4 regions of the Kribbella yunnanensis genome follow, and region 1 is predicted to be linked to each of the others. Evidence: riboswitches for the same ligand, from Rfam matches in the RefSeq annotation. Region 1 holds a riboswitch; each other region holds the start of a gene.
The links. Region 1 has a riboswitch for cobalamin ahead of metE (5-methyltetrahydropteroyltriglutamate--homocysteine S-methyltransferase). Riboswitches for the same ligand answer to the same signal wherever they lie in the genome.
Positions count from the first base shown of each region.

Region 2: it holds a riboswitch for cobalamin, as region 1 does, so the genes downstream of both, ABD231_RS22485 (ribonucleoside-diphosphate reductase subunit alpha) here and metE (5-methyltetrahydropteroyltriglutamate--homocysteine S-methyltransferase) in region 1, are expected to answer to the same signal.
Region 3: it holds a riboswitch for cobalamin, as region 1 does, so the genes downstream of both, ABD231_RS18475 (ABC transporter substrate-binding protein) here and metE (5-methyltetrahydropteroyltriglutamate--homocysteine S-methyltransferase) in region 1, are expected to answer to the same signal.
Region 4: it holds a riboswitch for cobalamin, as region 1 does, so the genes downstream of both, cobN (cobaltochelatase subunit CobN) here and metE (5-methyltetrahydropteroyltriglutamate--homocysteine S-methyltransferase) in region 1, are expected to answer to the same signal.

Region 1 covers NZ_BAAANF010000003.1:2,255-6,417, forward strand. Annotated here, with positions in the region: gene ABD231_RS04890 (SDR family NAD(P)-dependent oxidoreductase) at 1-100, opposite strand, end outside; gene ABD231_RS04895 (LysR family transcriptional regulator) at 171-1,079, shown strand; gene ABD231_RS04900 (enoyl-CoA hydratase/isomerase family protein) at 1,076-2,134, opposite strand; cobalamin riboswitch at 2,211-2,423, shown strand; gene metE (5-methyltetrahydropteroyltriglutamate--homocysteine S-methyltransferase) at 2,539-4,163, shown strand, end outside.
Region 2 covers NZ_BAAANF010000016.1:333,509-337,671, forward strand. Annotated here, with positions in the region: gene ABD231_RS22485 (ribonucleoside-diphosphate reductase subunit alpha) at 1-1,809, opposite strand, end outside; cobalamin riboswitch at 1,952-2,079, opposite strand; gene ABD231_RS22490 (DinB family protein) at 2,138-2,710, opposite strand; gene ABD231_RS22495 (potassium transporter Kup) at 2,730-4,163, opposite strand, start outside.
Region 3 covers NZ_BAAANF010000013.1:122,957-127,119, reverse strand. Annotated here, with positions in the region: gene ABD231_RS18480 (FecCD family ABC transporter permease) at 1-481, opposite strand, end outside; gene ABD231_RS18475 (ABC transporter substrate-binding protein) at 478-1,500, opposite strand; cobalamin riboswitch at 1,526-1,706, opposite strand; gene ABD231_RS18470 (hypothetical protein) at 1,729-2,670, opposite strand; gene ABD231_RS18465 (MFS transporter) at 2,684-3,985, opposite strand; gene ABD231_RS18460 (hypothetical protein) at 4,106-4,163, shown strand, end outside.
Region 4 covers NZ_BAAANF010000018.1:233,632-237,794, forward strand. Annotated here, with positions in the region: gene cobN (cobaltochelatase subunit CobN) at 1-1,832, opposite strand, end outside; cobalamin riboswitch at 1,868-2,012, opposite strand; gene ABD231_RS28750 (hypothetical protein) at 2,060-2,482, shown strand; gene ABD231_RS28755 (DUF3500 domain-containing protein) at 2,485-3,441, opposite strand; gene ABD231_RS28760 (phosphoglycerate mutase family protein) at 3,432-4,115, opposite strand; gene ABD231_RS28765 (cobalamin biosynthesis protein) at 4,106-4,163, opposite strand, start outside.

The sequences.
Region 1 (4,163 bases):
CTGCGCCGGTCACCACGGCGCGGCGGCCGGAGAGGTCGATGCCAGCGGCAACTTCTGCCGCCGTACTGCTGAAGCCGAACGGTGTCTTGATGAGTTCCATACCTTCAAGCTAGGCACCTGCAGCCCATGACACCAGCGAAAGTCTGGCAAGTGTGGTATGCGTAAACGTCATGACCTTCACCGACGCCTCCCTGACCGCGCTGCGGGTGTTCCGCGAGGTGGCCGAGCGCGGTACGCTCACCGCCGCGGCGACCGCGCTCGGCTACACCCAGTCGGCCGTCTCCCGCCAGATCGCGTCCCTGGAACGCGCGGCAGGCACGGCACTGCTGGAGCGCCGCCACGACGGGGTACGGCTGACGCCGGCCGGGCGGATCGTCGTACGACGGGCTGCCGCCGCGATCGATCAGGTCGATGCGGCCGCACGTGAGCTGGCCGGGATCCCGGAAGAGCTCGGCACGGTCCGGCTCGGCTGGTTCGCGACGGCGGGCGTCTTCCTGGTACCCCGCGCACTCGCGGCACTCCGCGAGACGCACCCCGGCATCACGGTCATCAGCCGTGAAGGCAGTACGCCGGCCCTGGTCCGCGCACTACGCGCAGGCACCATCGACCTCGCCCTCCTGGCCTCCGCACCGCCGTTCCGCGCGCCCGATGCCGAGTCGCCCGCGCTGGAGCTACACACCCTCTCCGAACGCAGCCTCCGGATCGCGGTCCCCAGTACGCATCCGCTCGCCCACGCCGACGTCGTCGACATCGAGGACCTCCGTGGTCAGCGCTGGATCGCCGGTCCGGGCGGCGAGCAGTACATGGGTGTCTGGCCGGGTCTCGACGAGCGCCCCCAGGTCGTCCATACCGCGCGCGACTGGCTGGCCAAACTCCATCTGGTCGCCGCCGGCTGCGGGATCACCACCGCACCCGCCGCCCTGACCTTCGCCCTCCCACCGGGCGTCCGGATCATCGCCGTACAAGGCGGCCCCGAGGAGCAACGCCGCATCCTGCTGGCACGGCTCCCCCGCCCGGTACCTGAGCCCGTTGCTCGCCTGGCCGCCGCCATCCGCGCGGCCGCGAGCGCGGACGGCTAGCTCGACGCGTCGGTGAGCCCGAGATCGGCGTCGCCGAGAGTGGCGAAGTGGGCGGTGATGGATTCGTCGCTGACACCGTCGAAGGTGGCCGGTGACCACCGCGGGTTGCGATCCTTGTCGATCACCTGTGCGCGCACGCCTTCAAGGAAGTCGTGCGAGCCGTGGAGCCACACCGACAACCGGTACTCCTGCTCCAGCGCAGCCGGCAACGACGGCAGATCGGCCGCGGCCCGCAGCGCGCGCAGTGTGACCTTCAAAGAGGTCGGCGACTTCGTCAGCAGCACCGCGGCAGCCTCTCGCGCAGCCGGTACGTCGGCATCCGCCAGCCGGCTGTAGATCTTCACCAGGTCCTCGCCCTCGTAGGCCTCGTCGATCCACTCGCGGTCACCGATCAACCCGGACTCCGGAACCGGATCGGCAAACGAGGCCACCGCGGTCGCCGCGTCCTGAGAAGCCAGTGCAGCAAGGAGATCCGGCAACCGATCGCTCGGCACGTACCAATCGGCAAGACCGACCGCGATCGCATCACCCGCGCCGACCAACCCGGCCGTCAGGGCCAGGTGGGTGCCCAGCTCGCCCGGCGCCCGCGATAGCAAGTAGGTACCGCCGACATCGGGGAAGAAGCCGATCCCGGTCTCCGGCATGCCGAGCTTCGACCGCTCGGTGACGACCCGGATACTCGCGTGCGCCGACAGCCCGATCCCGCCGCCGAGCACGATGCCGTCCATCACCGCGACGAACGGTTTCGGGTACTCCGCGATCTCCGCATTGAGCCGGTACTCATCCGCCCAGAACGCCGCCGACGCCGTACCGCCGGCGATCCCGTCGTGGTAGATCGAGACGATGTCGCCGCCCGCACACAGACCGCGGTCACCGCTGCCTGTCAGTACGACAGTCTGTACGGCGGGGTCAGCGGCCCACTCGTCGAGCACCCGGCGGATGATCGTCACCATCTCGTGTGTGAGCGCGTTGATCGCGCGCGGCCGGTTCAGCACCAGATGACCGGCGTGACCGTCCACATGCGCGAGGACCGGGGATTCTTCGACATTGCTCACGGTGCGCCAAAATAGCTGGACGTCCTACTACTTTCCTAGGGTGTGGATCACAGGGCCGGAACCTCCCGCGAGTGCGTAGGCTGATCGGGTAGCTGGTTCGTCCTGGCAGCCGGTCAGGACGTCGCAAGAGGGAACCCGGTGTGAATCCGGGACTGCCCCGCAGCGGTAAGTGGGAACGACCACCGTCATACGCACTGGACCTCTCGGTCTGGGAAGCGACGGTCAGTAGGTGTCCGGTCCGCCGGACGTGCCCGCGAGTCCGAAGACCTGCCAGCCGCCCGCTGTGCGCCCGTCGTACGGCGGTGATCGCAAGGCCTCGTGGGAGGGCCGGCGTACGTGTGCCGCCTTTCTCCAAGCCCTGTGGTCCTCAAGACAGGCTCGCTAAGGAGAGACGCTTGACCACCGTGCACGGCTACCCCCGGCAAGGCCCGAACCGGGAACTGAAGAAGGCCATCGAGGGCTACTGGAAGGGCACGGTCACCGCCGACGCCCTCCGGCAGACCGCGGCCGAACTGCGCCGATCGAACTGGCAGCAGCTCGCGGACGCCGGGATCGACGAGGTTCCGACCGGCGACTTCTCGTACTACGACCATGTCCTCGACACGTCCGTCTTGCTCGGCGCGATCCCCGCGCGGCATCGTGCCGCAGTGAACGCCGACGCGCTGGACGGCTACTTCGCGATGGCGCGCGGTACCCAGGAGGTCGCGCCGCTGGAGATGACCAAGTGGTTCGACACGAACTACCACTACCTGGTCCCGGAGCTCGGCCCGGACACGACATTCGCCGCCGACTCCACCAAACAGGTCGCCGAACTGCGCGAGGCCCTCGCACTCGGGCTCAAGGCCCGCCCGGTCCTCATCGGACCGATCACCTATCTCCTCCTCGCCAAACCCGCGCCCGGCATCGACTTCGAACCGCTGTCGTTGCTGCCGCGAATCCTTCCCGTGTACGCCGAGATCCTGGGCGATCTGCGCGCGGCCGGCGCCGAATGGGTCCAGCTGGACGAACCCGCGCTGGTCCAGGACCGGACCGCGGACGAGCTGACTGCAACCACGAGCGCGTACGGCGAACTGGGCGGTCTCGTGGATCGCCCGAAGCTCCTGGTCGCGTCGTACTTCGACCGGCTCGGCGACGCGTTGCCGGTGCTGGCCAAGTCGCCGGTCGAGGGCCTGGCCATCGACTTCACCGGACCGGCCGCGGCCAACCTCGACGACCTGGCCGCCGTCCCCGAGATCCGGTCGAAGCGACTCGTCGCGGGTGTCGTCAACGGCCGCAACGTCTGGCTGAACGACCTACCCAAATCGCTGTCCACACTGGCCGTTCTGCTCGGATTGGCCGACCAGGTCGAGGTCAGCTCATCCTGCTCACTGCTGCATGTCCCGCTGGATGTCGCGGCCGACACGGACCTCGATCCGGAGGTCAGCCGCTGGCTCGCGTTCGCTCGACAGAAGACCGCCGAGATCGTCACGCTGGCCCGCGGCATCACCGGAGGCACCGAGTCGATCGCGGCCGAGCTCGAGATCAACCGAGCAGCACTCGAGTCCCGGGCGAACTCGGCGGTGACGAACAACCCGGCCGTGCGCGCCCGCGTCGCCGGTGTGACGGCTGACGACAGTCGCCGGGCGGCGTCGTACGAGGAACGCAGTGCAGCCCAGCAGAAGCGGCTCGAGCTGCCGTTGTTGCCGACGACAACGGTTGGCTCGTTCCCGCAGACGACCGAGCTGCGAACCGCCCGGGCAGATCTGCGCGCGGGCCGCATCGACGAGGCGCAGTACGACGAGGTAATCGGAGCCGAGATCCGCGAGGTCCTCGCGTTCCAGGAGAAGGCCGGGCTCGACGTCCTGGTCCACGGCGAACCCGAGCGCAACGACATGGTGCAGTACTTCGCCGAACAGCTCGATGGGTACGTCGCCACTCAACACGGCTGGGTCCAGTCGTACGGCACCCGCTATGTCCGGCCGCCGGTGCTCGTCGGCGACATCTCCCGGCCGACGCCGATGACCGTCCGCTGGTGGGCCTACGCGCAACT
Region 2 (4,163 bases), on a different contig from region 1:
GCCGGTCTCGGTCAGGTGCGCGACCAGGTTGACCGAACCCAGGTTGCAGACCGCGGTCTCGTCGACCGTCGTGTTCAGCGTGATCTCGGTGCACAGGTTGGACGAGTGGACGACACCGTTGTGCTGCTGCGGCGAGCGCAGGTTGCACGGGTCCTTGAAGGTGATCCACGGGTGGCCGGTCTCGAACAGCACCGTCAGCATCCGGCGCCACAGGTCGAGCGCGCGGACCCGGCGGAACACCCGGATCTCACCGCGGTCGGCGGCCGCCTCGTACTTCTCGTACGCCGTCTTGAACTCCGCGCCGAACAGATCGTGCAGATCCGGCACCTCGTCGGGGGAGAACAGCGTCCACTGACCGTCCGCCTCGACCCGCTGCAGGAACAGGTCCGGCACCCAGTTGGCCGTGTTCATGTCGTGCGTCCGGCGACGCTCGTCACCGGTGTTCTTACGCAGGTCGAGGAACTCCTCGACATCCATGTGCCAGGTCTCGAGATACGCACAGACCGCGCCCTTACGTTTTCCACCCTGATTGACTGCTACCGCCGTGTCGTTGGCGATCTTCAGGAACGGTACGACGCCCTGCGACTCACCGTTGGTGCCGCGGATCTTGGCGCCGATTCCGCGGACCGGGGTCCAGTCGTTGCCCAGACCGCCGGAGTACTTGGCGAGCAGGGCGTTGTTGCGGATCCCGGCGAAGATGCCGGCCAGGTCGTCGTCCACCGTGGTGAGGAAGCACGAGCTCAGCTGCGGTCGCGTCGTACCGGAGTTGAACAGGGTCGGCGTCGACGACATGAACCGGAACGAGCTGAGCAGTTCGTAGAACTGGATCGCGCGGCCCTCGCGGTCCTCCTCGCGCAGCGCCATCCCCATCGCGACCCGCAGGAAGAACGCCTGCGGCAGCTCGAACCGGGTCTTGTCGATGTGCAGCAGGTAGCGGTCGTAGAGCGTCTGCAGACCGAGGAAGGCGAAGTCGAGATCGCGCTCGGGCCGGATCGCCGCGGACAGCCGGTCGAGGTCGAAGGTGGCCAGTTCGGGGTCGAGCAGACCGGCTTCGATCCCGGTCGCGATGTAGCGCGGGAAGTATTCGGCGTACGCCGTGGCCATGTCGGCCTGGCTGGCCTGCCGGGGCTCGCCGTGCACGCGGCCGAGCGCCTCGCGGCGGATCTGGTCCAGCAGCAGGCGGGACGCGGCATAGCTGTACTGCGGCTCGGTCTCGACGTACGACCGGGCCGCCATCACGAGAGCCAGCTCGACCTCGTGCTGGGCGATCCCGTCGTAACAGGAGCCGATCGTCTCGTTGAGGATCTGCTCGGGGTCGACGGAGTCCAGCCCGGCGGCGGCCTCGGCGACGATCACGCGCAGCCGGTCGACGTCGAGCGGAACGCGGGTCCCGTCGGCCTGGCGGACCGACACGACCGGCTTGGTGGCGGCCAGCTCAGCCGGGTCGGCAGGCGTGCGGGCCTTCGTCCGCTCCTCGCGGTACAGCACGTAGGCCCGGGCGACCTGATGCTCTCCCGCGCGCATCAGAGCCAGCTCGACCTGGTCCTGGATGTCCTCGACCTGGACGCTGCGACGGGCGTCACCGCGACTGGTCAGGGCCTCGACGACCCGGCCGGTCAGGTCGGTGACCAGGTCGCGGACCCGGTGGGTGGCGCCGGCGTCGTTACCCTCGACGGCCAGGAACGCCTTCGTGACGGCGACCGAGATCTTGGTCGCGTCGAACACAGTGTTACTGCCGTCGCGGCGGACGACGGTCAGTTGGTTCCCGTGGCCGGCCTCGTCGGCCGCCGATCGGGATGTGGAAGCGATGGTCACAGAAGCTCTTCTCTCCCTACGCGTGCGAAGGACCGCGACCAGAAGGCATGAGCGCATGACGGGACGGACAGCACCGGCCGGAAAACTGTCGTCTCGCCCTGCGACCCACCCTCGAGGTCTCGGACCGCGCGCACCGGCGGTGCACGCGCCGGCGACAGGTATCCGGACTCGCGGCCGCCCCACTACGACAGGGCGTCCGCTCACCGTTGCGGGGCAGCTCCGGACTCGCACCGGATTCCCCTGACCGCCAGCTCGACAGACTTTAGGGCAGCCGCTAGATCTAGTGGTAGCGACACGCCGCGTGTCGCACATGTTGTGGTCCTCACGCCGCGACGCCATACAGATCCTGTAACGTCATGATCTCTGATCCGTGATGGATCAGCTCGCGATTGAGCCGTAACACCACGTGCCCGAACGGCTCCTCGGCATCCAGTGCCGTCGCCTGACTGAGCCCCACTGTCGCCACCTGCTCCTCCGGCAACGACGCGATCCCGTCCTGCCACGCCTCCACCCAATGCGTCAGCCAGGCGACCGCATCCCGCGCGTTCCCGTGCAAGGTGATGTCACCTCGGCCCTGCTCTTTGGGTCCGAACGTCCACTCCCACCGCTCGAAGAACGTCTCGGTCAGATGCGCGATCAACCACGCGATCGTCCGCGGCCCCCGATGATCAGGCTCGTCCGGCCACTGCGCCACCCACTCGCCGGACCCCAATGACCGATAGTGACTCGGATAGTGCCGCCGTACGACGGTCAGTGCCGCATTGCCCGGTTGCCAGAAGTACTGCTCATCCGTCAACTGTGCCAGCCGCGCGGACAGCACCATCCAGCTGAACCCCAACTGCCCTCGCACCATCGCCATGGCGGAGGGCTGCTGCAAGATGTCCCACTCGAACATGTGTTCGAATGTAACAGACCTACACGGTGATTTGCGAGCCCACGATGACGACCTGTTCGCGGGGGAGGTGGAAGTACTCGGCGGCGTCTGCGGTGATCGCGGTGGTGGCGAGGAAGATGCGTTTGCGCCAGCGGGGCATGCCGCTGGTGTCGCCCAGTTTGAGCTCGATGGCGGAGAGGAAGTAGGAGGTGTCGTCGGGGTCGACGGTGAGTTCGGTGCTCTGGGCGGCGGCTCGTTCGAGGATCTCGGGGACGTTGGCGGACTCGACGTAGCCGAGGCGGGCGGTGACGTGGATGATGCCGTCGTCGGTGTAGCCAAGGTCGTCGACCAGGATGCGCTCGGGTTCGGGGACGTGCGGGACGGTGACGGTCTCGATCGAGAGGATGACCACGTTCTTGTGCAGGACGTGGTTGTGTTCGACGTTGGCGCGCATCGCCAGCGGGACCGTGGTGTTGCCGCGGTTCAGGAAGACCGCCGTACCGTCGACTCGGGTGATCGGGCGCTCGTGCAGGGTGTCGATGAACTCGCGCAGTTGGCCCTCTTCGCGTTCGCGCTTGGCGGTGACGAGTTGGCGGCCTTGCTGCCAAGTGGTCAGGACGAGGAAGACGCTGACCGCGATCAGCAGCGGCAGCCAGGCGCCGTGCACGAACTTGGTCAGGTTCGCGCCCAGGAAGAGCAGCTCGACGGTCAGGAAGATGGCGGCACCGAGGATGACCAGCCACAACGGCTTCTGCCACTGCTTCCGGACGATGTAGAAGAACAGCAGCGAGTTGATGACGATCGTGCCGGTGACGGCCATCCCGAAGGCGAAGGCCAGCGCGGCCGAGGTCTCGAAGGCGAAGACCAGCGTCAGTACGGCGATCATCAGCGCCCAGTTGACCCACGGGACGTAGATCTGGCCGGCTGTTTCGGTCGAGGTGTACTGGATCCGCAGCCGCGGCAGGTAGCCGAGCTGGACGGCCTGGTGGGCGACCGAGAACGCGCCGGTGATGACCGCCTGGGAGGCGATTACGGTCGCGGCCGTCGCCAGGATCACCATCGGGATCCGGCCCCACTCGGGGACCAGCAGGAAGAACGGGCTGGTGAACCCGTTCGGGTCCTCCAGCACCAGCGCGCCCTGGCCGAGATAACTCAGGATGCAGGCCGGGAAGACGAGGAACAGCCAGGCCCGCGTGATCGGCTGACGGCCGAAGTGCGCGAGGTCGGCGTACAGGGCCTCGGCGCCGGTGATCGCCAGTACGACGGCCGCGAGCGCGAAGAAGGCGGTCCCGAAATGCCCGGTCAGGAAACCGATCGCGTACGTCGGCGAGAGCGCCTTGAGGATGCTCGGGTGGTCGAGGATGCCGCCGATCCCGCAGACCGCGATCGCCGCGAACCAGACGATCATGATCGGCCCGAACGAGCGGCCGATCCGGCCGCTGCCGTGCTTCTGCACGCTGAACAGGCCGATGAT
Region 3 (4,163 bases), on a different contig from region 1:
TCACCGACCCCAGCAGCGCGGAGATCGCCGCTCCCGCCAGCGCGAGCTTCACCGGCGTCGCGCCACCTCGCCCGATCGCGCCGACCAGGTAGACCACCACGGTCGCCACCAGCGCACCGCCCATCGCAAACCACACGTACCCGGTGAGGCTCTGCACGCCCAGCGCCCCGATCGCCCCGACCACGGCCAGCGCCGCCCCGGCGTTCACCCCGAGAATCCCCGGATCCGCCAAGGGATTCCGCGTCACGCCCTGCATCAACGCACCCGCCAGCCCCAAAGCCGCACCAGCCAACAACCCAGCACCGGTTCGCGGCAGACGCAGATAGCGGATCACCCGGTCGTTGTCACTCCCGGTGAAATCAGCCAGCGCCAGGTAGACGTCATGCGCCCCGAAATACTGGTTCCCGACACTCAGCGACAGCAGGACCGAGACCGCGAGGACGGCGACGCACAGGAGCAGTCCGGCCGCTCGCCACCTCATTTGAACAGGTCAGCGTGAATCGTCCTGGCGATGTCCTCAGTCGTGTACGCACCACGCACCCCGGCCGAGTGGTTCGCGAACAGCCACGGTACGACGTGTTTGTTGCGGACCGCCTTGAGGTTCTGAAACGCCGGGTTCGCGAGGATCTTGTCCACCTCGGGCTGTGTCGAGGCCGGCGTCAACGCGGCATCGCAGCACCCGCTGATCAGGATGTAGTCGGGATTGCGCTTGATCAGCTCCTCGACGCCGATCTTCACGTTCCGCTTGGCGGTCAGGTCGGCGAAGACGTTCACCCCACCGGCCTGCTTGATCAGCACGGTCCCGAAGTCCGGTCCGCCGGAGACGGTCAATCCGCCGCCCTCCATCCCGGGCCGCAGAATCGCGACAGTCGGCTTCGGCGCGTTCCGCACCTTCGCCTCGACCGCGGCGATCCGCTTCTGCTGATCGGCGATCACCGCCTCGGCCCGATCCTGGACCCGGAACAGCTTGCCGAGGTCGCGCAGGTCGGCGTACACGTTGTCCATCGTGACGCTGGCCGGGTCGATCGCCTCGTCGCCCTTACCGTCCGCGGTCGGGCAGAGCGGGCTGAAGATCCAGGTCTGGACTCCGAGCTCGCCCAGGCTCTTGCGGCTCCCGAAGCTCTCGTCGCTGCCACCACCAGCGCTGAACACGTCGTTGAACCCGGACAGCACGAAGTCGGGGTTCGCCGCGAGCAGCTCTTCGCGGCTGGGCAGGTTCTTGTAGTACTTCGCCTTGGCCTGCGCGCTCGCGTACTCCGGAAGCACCTCGGCATCCAGGTACGCCGTACCGACCAGGCGATCGGAGATTCCCAGCGCATGCGCCATCTCGATGGCCGGCTGGTACGCCGCGAACACCCGCTTCGGCGGACCGCTGACGGTGACGTCGATCCCGCAGTTCTGCACGGTGATGATCGATCCATGCGGCCTGGCCGCGGTGGACGTGCCACAACCGGCAAGCAGGCTCAAAAGCAGGACAGGGACAACGGATTTGCGCAGCACAGGACCGCTCCTCCAGCACCTCGTGGACGGATCACATGCCGTGGCCGGTCTCCTGGCTGACGGGACTGCATCCACCGGCCTGGTCTTCCCAGCACAGGGCCAGTGACCTCCCTCAAGAGGGACTGCCGGTGAACTCCCGATCACAGTGGCGAGGGCCGCTCCGGCATCACACCGGCTTCCCGAGCACCACGGCGCCGCCACAGTAACACCGGCGACTGAGTCGCAGGTTCAGCGGTACTGCGAGAGCATCGCGAGCGCGAACTGGGTCATCGTGTCCGGATTGACCGCCCGCGCCGGCAACGGCACCAGGTCGACCAGCTTGTTGTCGCCGAGCCGGATCGTGGTCCGCCCGGTCGCGGTGTCCACGTAACCCTCGTCCCCGAGCGGAATCGCCTGCGCGGTCGGCGTCTTCCGGATCGCGGTCATCAGCGCGACCGCGTTCGGCGTACGACGTACTGATGAAGACAGCACGCTGTTCGCGGAAACCCACCCGCAGACCAGGTCTCCGAGCTCGGTCTGACCGTCCCGGCGGATCGACGCAGGCGCCCCCATCACCTTCGCGGCGGCCGACGACCCACGCTCACACTCCGACCGAGTGATCAACGGCTCCGCCTCGGGCAGCCCGGGCGCCTGCCGAACCACCTCCTGCCCCAGTACGACGTACTTCGCGAGCGTGGCTTTCGGCCCGGAGACCTTGTACAGGCGACCGTCGAACAGGAACACCACCGACGTGTCGTTTCCGAAACCTCCCGCACCGACAACCGCGGGCTTCCCCTTGTACGCCTTCTGCGCGGCAGCCAGCGTCGCTTTCGTCGCCGCCTGCACTGACACCCCGACTCGCAGGACTGGTCCGTTCGGACTGGTACTCAGACCGAGCTGACACGTGTCATACGTCGCCGGTACGCCGAAATCGGCCGGCGGTGCCTTGGGCTGAATCTGCACGACCGGTACGGCGAGTGTCGCCTGCACCAGCGGTTGGTCCATCCGAATGCACAACGTGTCGGCCACCTTCGCGGTCGGCGGCGTGCTGGGCGTCTCGGAAGGAGGTGGTGTCGACGGAGGAGTCGTGCTGATCGACACGAGCGGCGGCACGCTCGGTGCGGTCTCCTGCCCGGGTCCCCCACACGCACTGGCGAGCACTGCGACAAAAGCGAGCGGCAGGATACGCATAGTGCGCCAAAGCCTACGCTTCGTCCGCCTCCGCCGCGGCCCGGAGATCGCGTTCGCGCACCGCGTGCTCGTCGGTGCGAGCGTCGTACCGCCAGAAGTCACGCAAGGCCGCGCCGGTGGCCGCGACGCCGGCCACGCAGAGGATGCCGCCGCTGACGATCGACGTCCGGACGCTGGTCAGGTCGGCGACCAGACCGGACCGGGCCTGACCACCGAGCGGGCCGAGCATGTAGGACAGCATCTCGATTCCGGCCAGCCGACCACGCATCTCGTCCGGGATCGTCTGGTTCCAGATCACCGAACGGAACAGGCCGGAGACCATATCCGCAGCACCAGCGAAGGCGAGGAAGACGAGCGCGAACCAGATGTTCGGCGCCAGACCGGCGATTCCGATCGCCGCACCCCAGCAAGCGGCCGCCATCACGACGGCCCGGCCGTGGTGATGGACGCGGCGGCTCCAGCCGCTGGTCAGGGTCGCGATCAGCGCGCCGACCGCCTCCGCGCTGTAGAGCGCACCGAGCAGCTTCGGTTCCTTCAGCACCTCGGTGGCGAACGCCGGGAAGAGCACGATCGGCATCGCCATGAACATCCCGACCATGTCGACGACGTACGTCCCGAGCAGGTCCTTGCGGCGCGCGGCGTACGCGATGCCTTGGCCGATGACGCGCAGGCTGGGTGGTTGGGAGTGCTCGCCGACCCGGTACGGCTTGAGTCGCAAGTACATGAGGGTTGCGATCGACAACCCGGCCAGCTCGATACCGAACGCCCAGCTGATCCCCGCCGTACCGACCAGCACACCGCCCAGCGCGGGGCCGACCAGCTGACCGGCCTGCATGGTCAATGCGTTCAGCGCCACCGCGGCCGGCAGCTCGGAGTGCTTCACCACGCGCGGGAACAGCGCGTCGCGGCTCGGCCGCTGCAGTGAGGCGGCGATCGCGTTCAGGGCGCCGCAGACGTAGATGATCCAGACCTGCGGATTGCTCAACAGCGCGTTGCTCAGCAGTACGGCGCACACCGCGACCTGCGCGATCCCGGTGAAGATGAGCATTTTTCGGCGATCCACGTGATCGGCGAGCGCGCCGCCGTACAGGCCGAAGACGACCAGCGGAACGATGTTGACCAGGCCCATCGCGCCGACCGCGAAGTTCGAGTGGGTCAGCGAATACAGCTGGTACGGCAGGGCGACGTACCCGAACATGCTGCCGAGAAAGAAGACCGAGCCGGAGACCATCAGGATCCGGAAGTCTCGCGAACTACGCCACGGAGTCAGGTCGACACGCAGCCGGGCCAGCCGCGTTCGGAAACTTGCTGCCACCGGCACATCCTGTCAGCAGATCGCCCCGGGCGAAGAACCCTTTTCTCCCTACCGTGGAACCGATTGGTTGCCCTCGGCGTCAATCTCCCTGAATATCCCCAGGACAGACGGAGAAACCGGATGATCTCGACCAAGTCGGTACGCACCAAGGTGTTCGCCACCCTCGCCGCGGGGGCCG
Region 4 (4,163 bases), on a different contig from region 1:
TGGACGGTCGCGTACTCGTCGAGCAAGTACTCCAGCTTGGCCATGTCGCCGTACGTCTCGGCCCGCGCCATCGGCGGCACCAGGTGGTCGACGACGACCGCATGCGCCCGCCGCTTCGCCTGCGTGCCCTCGCCCGGGTCGTTGACAATGAACGGGTAGACCATCGGCAGGTTGCCGAGCACGGCGTCCGGCGCGCAGTCGGCGGCCATCCCGATTCCCTTGCCAGGCAGCCATTCCAGCGTCCCGTGCTTACCGAGGTGCACGACCGCATGCGCCCCGAAGCCGCCATCGGCCGGAGCGTTCTCCAACCACCGGTACGCCGCCAGGTAGTGGTGCGACGGCGCCATGTCGGGGTCGTGGTAGATCGCGACCGGGTTCTCGCCGAAGCCACGCGGTGGCTGGATCATCAGTACGACGTTGCCGAATCGGAGCGCGGCCAGCGCAATCGCGGGTTCGGGGCCGGAGTTGTCGACGTACAAAGATCCCGGCGCTGAGCCCCAGGCCTCGGTCATTGCCTCCTGCAACGTTTCGGGAACGCGCGCGAACCAGGTCGAGTACGTCGACAGTGGGATCGTCGCGACCGCGGACGCCAGCTGCTCGTCGGTCAGCCAGTCGACATCGTGACCGCCGGCCGCGATCAGCCGGTGGATCAGCCCGTCCGCACCATCAGCCCCTTGCAACTCACTAAGGTCGAGCCCGCCGAGGTCGTACCCGGCCTCCTCGAGCTTGCCGAGCAGTTGGACCGCCGAAGCCGGGGTGTCGAGACCGACCGCGTTGCCGATCCGGGCGTGCTTGGTCGGGTACGACGAGAGCACCAGCGCGAGCTTCTTCTCGGCCACCGGGACGTGCCGCAGGCGGGCGTGCGCGACCGCGATCCCGGCCAGCCGGGTGCACCGCTCGGGGTCCGGCGCGTAGCGGGCCAGCCCGTCGGCGTCATACGCCTTGAAGGAGAACGGGATGGTGATGATCCGGCCGTCGAACTCGGGGATCGCGACCTGCGTGGCGGCGTCGAGCGGACTGATCGCCGCGTCGCTGGCCAGCCACTGCTCACGCGTCGAGGTCAGCGCCAGCCCCTGGATCAGCGGGATGTCGAGTGACGCGAGCGCTCCAGCGTCCCAGGCGTCGTCCGCACCACCGGCGCTGGCGTTCGCTGCGACCGATCCACCGGCTGCGAGCAGCGTGGTGACCAGCACGTCGCATTTGCGCAGCAGCTCGAACAGTCCGGCGTTCTCAGCGCTTGTCGGGTCCAGCCCGCGCAGCGTCCCACAGTAGACGGGCAGCGGTTGCGCACCGGCCTTAGAGACCGCAGCCGCGAGCGCGTCGACGAACGCCGTGTTCCCCGCGATCTCATGCGCGCGGTAGTACACGATCCCGACCACCGGCCGGTCGTCCTCGACAAACGTCCCCCGCACCCCGTACGCCGGGAGTGCAGCAGGCGGGTCGAATTCGTCGCCGGTGAGCAGGATGGTGTCGCTCAAGAAGCCGGCCAGGTTCCGGAGGTTGTCCGCGCCGCCCTCCCGCAGGTAAGCCAGCGCTTCGGTCACCGCACCCGCAGGCACAGTCGACAGCGACATCAGCTCCGCATCAGGAGCCGCCTCACCGCTGACCACCACGGCTGGCTTCCCGGAGGCCAGTACGGCGTCCAGCCCCTCCTCCCAGGCGCGTTTGCCACCCAGCAGCCGCACCACCACGATCTGAGCGGTATTCAGCAACGGAGCGAGTTCAGACAGCTCCAGGCGGGCCGGGTTCGCGACCTTCCAGCCGGCCTCCGCCTCCGCCGCGGCCAAGAGATCGGTGTCGGCAGTCGACAACAGCAACAGGTTCGCGGGCACGCTGAACCGGTCCTTCCTGGGGGTATCCACGCCCCGGCCGGAGGTGCGACAGCAGCAGTTCCTGACTCCCCGCGGCGTTGTTCATCGCCGGTAGGTCACAGTGGCGGGACCGCCCCGGACTCACACCGGGTTCCTGCACAGCTGTCGCTTGACGCCTGCACCCTATCCGACCCCGTCGATTGGCAGGATGCGGAACACATCACTTCGACCAGAAGGCGGCACCACCCATGGAATCCTGGCGCGACGCAGCCTCGCAGCGGGCTCAGGAAGCTCTCGACGGCCTCTTCGGTACGGCGCTCGAGCTAGCCGAGCAGCAGGTCGGCAAACAGGGCGGGTTCGCCCCGTTCTCGCTCAGCATGGACGCGGCCGGCGAGGGATCGATCGAGATGGCCGACGAACCGGACACCGCCAAGGTCTTCGAGGTGCTGTGGGCCGGGCTACGCGCGCAGCGTGACGACCTCGTCGCGGTAGCGGTGGTCGCGGACGTCCAGATCGACGAGGACGGCTGGACCGACGGGATCCGCGTCGAGGCCGAGCACCGGGACGGGATCGCGTTGGCCGTCGTGGCGCCGTACCGGCGAAAGCGGCTGCGGCGCAGGGTCGAGCTGGGCCAGTTCGGGCTGAGCAAGGGTGAGCGCCGGGTTTGGTGACCTCAGCCGTGGGCGGCGTAGTGGGCGGCTAGGAGGTCGGTGCCCCAGTCGGAGCGGTGGGAGCGCCAGACGGAGTGGATGTGGTTGGCGTTGTCCTGGGTGTTGTCGTACTCGGCCAGGAAGGTGGGGGCGGCCAGGGAGTAGTAGTGGCGCCGGCCGGGGCCGGGGGTGGTTTCGCCGGCCCAGGCGAAGGTGAGGTTCTCGATGCCTTGTTCGGTCAGGTCTTGCCAGGTCTGGAGGCCGATGGGGCCGGCTGCGCGGCCGACGTACTGGCCGACGAGGAGGCTGAGGATCTGACGCTGGTCGGCGGTCATGTCGCCGTACGCCAGGCCGCGGTGTAGCAGGGACGGGTCGGCTACCGGGTCGTGACGGGTGAGGATGTCGTCGGGAGCATCGGGTGAGACGACTGCGACTGCGCGCTGGCTGTCGTCTAGGGCGTGCAGGAGTTGGAAGCCCAGGTCGCTCTCGCCGGCCAGGAAGCGGCGGCCCGATGGGGCGGTGGCCGGGTTAGAGCCGATGAACGAGGGTGTGAAAGAGATCGCACCGTCGACCAGAGTCAGGTGGATTGCCAGGTGGTGACCGTTCAGTCGCCAGGCCCACGGTTCGAAGCCGGCGGGGTCACCCAGGATCCGCAGGTAGTAGCGGCCGCCCAGGACAGTGCCCTCCCAGTCCCCTGACTCCGGCAGCGCCGGGATACCGCGCAGGAGCACCTCTGCGTCCAGTACGGCGAGTGAATCGGCCAGACCGCGTTCACTGCAGCCCAGTGCGATCAGCCGGAGCGCCAACTGCTGTTGTGCGGGTGTCAGCGACGACAACGGCAGTCCCGGCCGGTCCCCCGGCAGATAGGTCCACTCCTGGTGATCCGGTGTGTCGAACGCCGCCTGAGCCAACGCCCGCTGCTCCGGGCTCAGACTCCGCAGCAGGTCGATGGCCGCTTCCCGGGTCTGCTCTACAACCACGCTGCTCGCTCCAAGTCAGTGGGCTCATGTGCGGTCGTCCAGCGCTCGAACGGCCGGTCCAGCTTGTAACGGTAGTCGGGCTGACGCAGCAGCACCCGGGTTTCTGCGTTGGCCGGGTTCCGCAGCGTCTCGAAGTACTTGACCGACCAGTGGAACCACCGCATGCAGAACAGCCGCATGGTCAGCCCGTGTGACACCAGCAGCACGTTGCGTGGCGCATCCGCCTGCTCGAAGTCACGGTGCATGGTCTCCAGGAAACTCGACACCCGGTCGTACACGTCCGACCCCGACTCACCATGCGTGAACCGGTAGAAGAAGTGCCCGTACGAGTCGCGCAACCGTTCCTGCCGCTCGATGTCCTCGGTGTCCTGGAAGTTCGCCCAGTCCTGCTCCCGCAGCCGCGGCTCCTCCCGTGCGATCCCGATCAGGTCGTCGAGCTCGAGTCCTTTGAGTGTCTGCAGTGTGCGCAGGTACGGCGACACGTAAACCCGGATCGGCTCGTTGTCGAACAGCTCCCGCAGCTCACGCCCGGCCTTGGCCGCCTGCTCCCAGCCGTGCGCGGTCAGCGCGACGGAGTGGTCCGGGACCCGCTCGTAGATCGACTTGTCCAGGTTCGCCTCGGACTCGCCGTGCCGGATCAGCGCGATCCGCATCGGCCGTCGGCTCAGTCCCATAACCGTCCTCTCGCAACTGCCAGGATCGCGGCCGCACCCGCCGCGGCG